2 linked regions of the Pararoseomonas sp. SCSIO 73927 genome follow. The protein of the gene in region 2 interacts with the protein of the main gene of each other region in a pairwise test. Links are inferred from orthologs where the notes say so. Each region holds a gene or a part of one and is shown on either strand. Other genes may lie near its edges.

The links.
Region 1: the proteins of uvrA (region 2) and uvrB interact in binary tests that used the Escherichia coli proteins (3 or more experiments, as listed by UniProt). The link is inferred for Pararoseomonas sp. SCSIO 73927 from one-to-one orthologs.

The regions. Positions count from the first base shown.
Region 1 is NZ_CP146232.1:2,667-5,886, reverse strand. Bases 51-3,045 are described here. They hold uvrB (excinuclease ABC subunit UvrB), read right to left. Parts: upstream 2,650-3,045; coding sequence 451-2,649; downstream 51-450. Other genes in these bases: VQH23_RS00030 (hypothetical protein), read right to left, coding at 2,970-3,045; VQH23_RS00045 (hypothetical protein), read right to left, coding at 51-441. Outside these bases: more of VQH23_RS00045, read right to left, coding at 7-50; more of VQH23_RS00030, read right to left, coding at 3,046-3,155. UniProt on the Escherichia coli protein: The UvrABC repair system catalyzes the recognition and processing of DNA lesions. A damage recognition complex composed of 2 UvrA and 2 UvrB subunits scans DNA for abnormalities.
Region 2 is NZ_CP146232.1:4,512,814-4,516,467, forward strand. The notes cover bases 195-3,623. They hold uvrA (excinuclease ABC subunit UvrA), read right to left. Parts: upstream 3,290-3,623; coding sequence 395-3,289; downstream 195-394. Other genes in these bases: VQH23_RS21390 (MBL fold metallo-hydrolase), read left to right, coding at 195-361; ssb (single-stranded DNA-binding protein), read left to right, coding at 3,621-3,623. In the rest of the region: more of VQH23_RS21390, read left to right, coding at 1-194; more of ssb, read left to right, coding at 3,624-3,654. UniProt on the Escherichia coli protein: The UvrABC repair system catalyzes the recognition and processing of DNA lesions. UvrA is an ATPase and a DNA-binding protein. A damage recognition complex composed of 2 UvrA and 2 UvrB subunits scans DNA for abnormalities.

The sequences.
Region 1 (3,220 bases), 4.5 Mb from region 2 along the record:
CCTGCCTCACACGTAGAGCGCGCGGGTGCCCGGGGCGGCCTGCCGGGCACGCTCCGCGAAGCCGGCGTAGAAGAAGGGGAGATTGTCTGCGGCGTCCCCGCCCAGCCGGCCGCGCAGCTTGTCCCAGGTCATCAGCGCGACGTGGAAGGCCGGTTCGCCGACGACGAGGACGGGCTGGTCCCGCGCCTCGTGCCAGAGATAGGCACCGCCGAACTCGGCGCGGCCGACCTCGAGCAGGTAGCAGCCGAAATCCTGGACCAGGCCCGTGATCTCGGCGGGCGTCAGCTCGGTGGCCCAGTGGGCGGCCTCCCCGGCCATCTCCTCCACCGTCTCCAGGCTCGCCGGGGTGAAATCCAGCGGCGCGCCCCCGCCGCGCTGGCGGGACAGCGCGACGAGCTTCGCCGCGGAGCGGGCGATGGAGGCGGCGAGATCCTCGGCCATGCGCCGCGCCTAGCCCGCCTTCTTGCGGCGCGGCGCCCCGCGCGACGCCGTGCGGGTGGTGCGCTTGTCCGGGTCGTAGCCGCCACCGCCGGGACCTAGCGGCTTGGGTTTCCAGTCCGCCTTGGCGCGCGCCTCGTGGCCGGAGGGAGGAGGGGCGTCGAGGCCCAGTTCCAGGTTCTCCAGCCGCTTGATCTCGTCGCGCAGGCGGGCGGCGGTCTCGAACTCCAGGTCGGCGGCGGCGGCGCGCATCCGGCGCTCCAGCTCCGAGATGCTGGCGCGCAGGTTGTGGCCGATGAAGTGGGAGGAGGCGTCGTCCTCCACCGCCTCCACCGTGACGTAGTCCTGCTCGTAGACGGATTGCAGCACGTCCGCGATGTCGCGGCGGATGGTCTGCGGGGTGATCCCGTGCTCCGTGTTGTAGGCCACCTGCTTGGCGCGGCGGCGATCGGTTTCCTCGATCGCGCGGCGCATGCTGTCCGTCATGCGGTCGGCGTAGAGGATCACGCGGCCCTCCGCGTTGCGCGCGGCGCGGCCGATGGTCTGGATCAGCGAGGTGGTGGAGCGGAGGAAGCCCTCCTTGTCGGCGTCCAGGATGGCGACGAGGCGGCACTCCGGGATGTCCAGCCCCTCGCGCAGCAGGTTGATGCCCACCAGCACGTCGAAGACGCCGCGGCGGAGGTCGCGGATGATCTCGATGCGCTCCAGCGTGTCCACGTCGGAGTGCAGGTAGCGGACCTTGATGCCCGTCTCCGTCATGTACTCCGTCAGGTCCTCGGCCATGCGCTTGGTGAGCGTGGTGGCCAGCACGCGGCCGCCGGCGGCGATCACGTCGCGGCACTCGGCCAGCAGGTCGTCCACCTGGCCCTCCACGGGGCGGATCTCCACGGGCGGGTCGATCAGGCCGGTGGGGCGGATGACCTGCTCGGCGAAGGTGCCGCCGGTCCGCTCCATCTCCCAGGCGCCAGGGGTGGCGGAGACGAAGATCGTGTCGGGCCGGAAGCTCTCCCACTCCTCGAAGCGCAGCGGGCGGTTGTCCATGCAGGAGGGCAGGCGGAAGCCGAAATCCGCCAGCACGGACTTCCGCGCGAAGTCGCCGCGCGCCATGCCGCCGATCTGGCCGATGGTGACGTGGCTCTCGTCAACGATCAGCAGGGCGCCCTCGGGCAGGTACTCGAACAGGGTCGGCGGCGGCTGGCCGGCGCCGCGGCCGGAGAGATAGCGGGAGTAGTTCTCGATGCCTTTGCAGACGCCGGTCGTCTCCATCATCTCGATGTCGAAGGTGGTGCGCTGCTCCAGCCGCTGGGCCTCCAGCAGCTTGCCCTCGGATTGCAGGCGGGCGAGCGTCTCCCTCAGCTCGATCTTGATATCCTTGATCGCCTGGATCAGCGTCGGGCGCGGCGTGACGTAGTGGCTGTTCGCGTAGATCGCGACGCTCTCCATCTCCCCCGCCACCTCGCCCGTCAGCGGGTCGAACTCGCGCAGCCCGTCGATCTCGTCCCCGAAGAGGGAGATGCGCCAGGCGCGGTCCTCGAGGTGGGAGGGCCAAACATCCACCGTCTCCCCGCGCAGGCGGAAGGTGCCGCGCTGGAAGGCGGTGTCGTTGCGGCGGTACTGCAGCTCCACGAGTGCCTTCACCAGCACGTCGCGGTCGATCCGGCCGCCGAGCTGCAGCTTCACGGTCATGTTGCCGTAGGTCTCGACCGAGCCGATGCCGTAGATGCAGGAGACGGAGGCGACGATCACCACGTCCCGCCGCTCCAGCAGCGACTGCGTGGCCGAGTGGCGCATCCGGTCGATCTGCTCGTTGATCTGGGCGTCCTTCTCAATGTAGGTGTCGGTGCGCGGGACGTAGGCTTCCGGCTGGTAATAATCGTAGTAGGAGACGAAGTATTCCACCGCGTTCTCCGGAAAGAAGGACTTCATCTCCCCGTAGAGCTGGGCCGCGAGCGTCTTGTTCGGCGCGAGGATCAGGGTCGGCCGCTGCACCGCCTCGATCACCTTCGCCATGCTGAAGGTCTTGCCGGAGCCGGTGACGCCGAGCAGCACCTGGTCGCGCTCCCCGCGCGCGCGCAGGCCTTCGACCAGATCCGCAATGGCCGTGGGCTGGTCGCCCGCCGGCTCATAAGGAGAGACGACCTTCAAGGGCTGGCCGCCCGCCGGCGCGGGGCGGCGGATCGGCTGGAACAGGACGGGCGGCAGGGTATCCATGGGCCGTGAACATAGGGTGGACAGCGGCCGGTTACAGCAGGATTCCGACTCCCGGCCGGGCGACCGCGGCAGGGCGGGGATGACGCCTCCGTGACCCCGGGCTAAGGTGGCGGTGCTGCGGGCTCCGAGGTGAAAGCAGGGGCGTGCAGCAAGGGCCGGGTTAGCACAGCGGTAGTGCAGCGGTTTTGTAAACCGAAGGTCGGGGGTTCGATCCCCTCACCCGGCACCATGCTGACCCTCACGCCCCACTTCTCCTGCCCCGTGAACCTGGAGGCCGGGGTTGGAGCGCTTCAGTCGGCCTGCGGGCGCGGGAACCGCCCCTAGAGGCTGATGAGCCGGTAAAAGACCTTCGCGGTCAGGATCAGGACGGTCAGGAAGACGAGGCCCGCCACGGTGAGGGAGGCCTGACGATCGGAGCCGACCGCGTCCAAAAGCCTGTCGATGGCCCGGATCAGCCGATCGCCCGCCTGGTCGGTCAAACGCTCCAGGCGGGCTCTCCGAATCATGCTGGGATCATACAGGCGATGGCGGCGCGTGGCGATGCGGGCCGGGGAGGTTCCCGGTCCGCAAA
Region 2 (3,654 bases):
CGCCACTCCCGGCCACACCATGGGCACCATCTCCCTGCTGATCGACCTGAAGGATGGCGGGCAGACGCACCGCGGCGTGCTCTGGGGCGGCACCGCCTTCAACTTCAACCGCCAGCCCGACCGCATTCGCCGCCTTCAGGCCTATATCGACGGCACGGCGCGGACCCGCGACATAGCGGCGCGGCAGGGGGTGGATGTGCTCCTCTCCAACCATACGGGCTGGGACGAGGCGGCGAAGAAGCTGGCCGCGAAGCGGGCGGGCGGGCCCAACCCCTTCGTCATCGGCAAGGACGCCGTGCAGCGGGCCCTGACCGTGATGCACGAATGCGCCCGGGCCACGATGGTGGTCTGGAACGCCTGAGCCGTGGCGGCGCCCCTGACCGGGGCGCCGCGGTCAGGCGCGCTTGCGCTTCTTCGCGGGCAGCGGTGCCTGGACCCCATGCGCCGAGAGCAGGGGCGCGAGGAAACGGCCGGTGTGACTCTCCGGGCTCGCGGCCACCTCCTCCGGCGTGCCCTCGGCCACCACGCGCCCGCCGCCATCGCCGCCCTCCGGGCCCATGTCCAGGATCCAGTCGGCGGTCTTGATGACCTCCAGGTTGTGCTCAATTACCAGCACGGTGTTGCCCTGGTTCACCAGCGCGTGCAGCACCTCCAGGAGCTTGCGCACATCCTCGAAGTGCAAGCCTGTGGTCGGCTCGTCGAGGATGTAAAGGGTGCGCCCGGTTGCGCGGCGGGCCAGCTCCTTCGCCAGCTTGATGCGCTGCGCCTCGCCGCCCGAGAGGGTGGTGGCCTGCTGGCCCAGGTGGATGTAGCCCAGCCCCACCTCGCTCAGCACCTTCAGCTTGTCCCGGATGGCCGGAACGGCGGAGAAGAACTCCAGCCCCTCGTCCACTGTCATCTCCAGCACGTCGGAGATGGACTTGCCGCGGAACTTCACCTCCAGCGTCTCGCGGTTGTAGCGCTTGCCCTTGCAGGTGTCGCAGGTGACGTAGACATCGGGCAGGAAGTGCATCTCGATCTTGATGAGGCCGTCACCCTGGCAGGCCTCGCAGCGTCCGCCCTTGACGTTGAAGGAGAAGCGGCCGGCCTTGTAGCCGCGCGCCCGGGAGTCCGGCAGCTCCGCGAACCAGTCCCGGATGGGCGCGAAGAGGCCCGTGTAGGTGGCAGGGTTGGAGCGCGGGGTGCGGCCGATCGGCGACTGGTCGATGTCGATGATCTTGTCCAGCAGCTCCAACCCCTCGATCCGCTCGTGCGGGGAGGGGACCGTGCCGGCCCCCATCAGGCGGCGGGCCGCGGCCTTGTACAAGGTCTCGATCACCAGGGTGGACTTACCGCCGCCGGAGACGCCGGTGACACAGGTGAAGGTGCCCAGCGGCATGCTGGCGGACACGGATTTCAGGTTGTTGCCCGAGGCGCCGACCACCTTGAGCTGCCGCTTGGGGTCGGGCTGCCGGCGCTGCGCCGGCACGGGCACGGAGCGGCGGCCGGAGAGGTAGGCGCCGGTGACGCTGTCCGGGTTGGCGATCACCTCCTCCGGCGTGCCCTGGGCGATGATCCGGCCGCCCCCGGCGCCGGCAGCTGGGCCGATATCCACCAGGTAGTCGGCGGCGCGGATCGCGTCCTCGTCGTGCTCCACCACCAGCACGGTGTTGCCGATGTCACGCAGGCGCCGGAGCGTGACGAGCAGGCGCTCATTGTCCCGCTGGTGCAGGCCGATGGAGGGCTCGTCCAGCACGTAGAGCACGCCCGTGAGGCCGGAGCCGATCTGGGAGGCCAGCCGGATACGCTGGCTCTCGCCACCCGAGAGGCTTGCAGAGCCACGGGCGAGGGAAAGGTAATCCAGCCCGACATCCACGAGGAAGCGCAGCCGGTCGTTGATCTCCCGCAGGATCCGGCGGGCGATCTCCTGCCGCTGGGGGGAGAGCTGGTCGAAGACGCCCGCGAACCACTCCATGGACTTCCGGATGGACAGGTCGGAGGCCTGGGCGATGTTCAGGTCCGCCACCCGGACGGCCAGCGCCTCCGGCTTCAGCCGCGCGCCCTGGCAGACATGGCAGGGGCGCTCGGACTGGTAGCGCTGCAGGTCTTCCCGGACCCAAGGGTTGTCCGTCTCGCGCAGGCGCCGCTCGAGGTTTGGGATCACCCCCTCGAAGGCCTTCTTCACCTCGTAGGCGCGCAGCCCGTCCTTGTACTTCAGGGTCACGACATCCGAGGTGCCGTGCAGGATGGCGCTCCGAACCGCCTTGGGCAGGTCGGCCCAAGCGGTGTTGGTGGAAACCTTGAAGTGCCGCGCCAGGCTCTCGAGCGTCTGGTCGTAGTAGGGCGAGGAGGAGCCGCCGGCCCAGGCGGCTACGGCGCCCTCGGCAATGGTCTTCACGTCGTCCGGCACGACCAGGGCGGGGTCGAAGAACTTCTCCATCCCCAGCCCGTCGCATTCCGGGCAGGCGCCCTGGGGCGAGTTAAAGGAGAAGAGCCGGGGCTCGATCTCCTCGATAGTGAAGCCGCATTCCGGGCAGGCGAAGCGGGAGGAGAAGACGGTCCGCGCCCCCTCCTCCCCGGGCTTGGCATCCGCCCCTTCCAGGTAGATGACCCCGTCCGAGAGGCCGAGCGCCGTCTCGAAGCTGTCGGCCAGGCGCTGCTGGGCGCCCTCCCGCACCACCACGCGGTCCACCACCGCCTCGATGTCGTGCTTCAGCTTCTTGTTGAGGGCGGGCACCTCCTCAATCCGGTAGAGGGTGCCGTTCACCTTCACCCGCTCGAAGCCCCGGCGCTGGAGTTCGGCGATCTCCTTCTTCCACTCGCCCTTCTTGCCGCGGGCGATCGGGGCCAGGACCAGCAGCCGGGTCCCTTCCGGCATGGCCAGGGTCCGGTCCACCATCTGCGAGACGGTCTGCGCCTCGATCGGCAGGCCTGTGGCCGGGGAGTAGGGGATGCCCACCCGCGCCCAGAGCAGGCGCATGTAGTCGGCGATCTCCGTCACCGTGCCGACGGTGGAGCGGGGGTTGTGGGAGGTGGTCTTCTGCTCGATCGAGATGGCAGGCGACAGGCCCTCGATGCTGTCCACGTCCGGCTTCTGCTGCAGCTCCAGGAACTGCCGGGCATAGGCGGAGAGGCTCTCCACGTAGCGTCGCTGGCCCTCCGCGTAGATCGTATCGAAGGCGAGGGAGGACTTGCCGGAACCGGAGAGGCCGGTGATGACCGTCAGCGTCCCCTTGGGGATGTCGAGGTCGATGTTCTTGAGGTTGTGCTGCCGGGCGCCGCGGATGCGGATATGGCCGCCGCTGCCGATCTCGAGCCCGCCCCGGTTGGCAAGGCGGCCGCTGGTCTCGGGAAGGCTGTCAGGCACAGGCGATCCGACCCTTTGTTCGCATTGTGTTCAGGGATGTTTGCCACCATATAATGGCGGCGGGAAGAGGTTGCCGGGGGGCGCCTCGTCCCTTCCCCCCGGGGGGTGGCCTTGCCGCCTCCCGGGGGGTAGCTTCTGCGACCCGCCTGGGTTTCCCCGTGAGGATTCGTGGGCGGGCGGCAGCGATTCGCGGCCCCGGCGCGCGGAACCGCTCGAAATTGGTTGTGGATGGCTTCGGCCCGGGCTTCCCCGGCCGGGCAGGGATGTGGGTGGCATGGCCGGCGTCAACAAGGTGATCATCCTCGGCA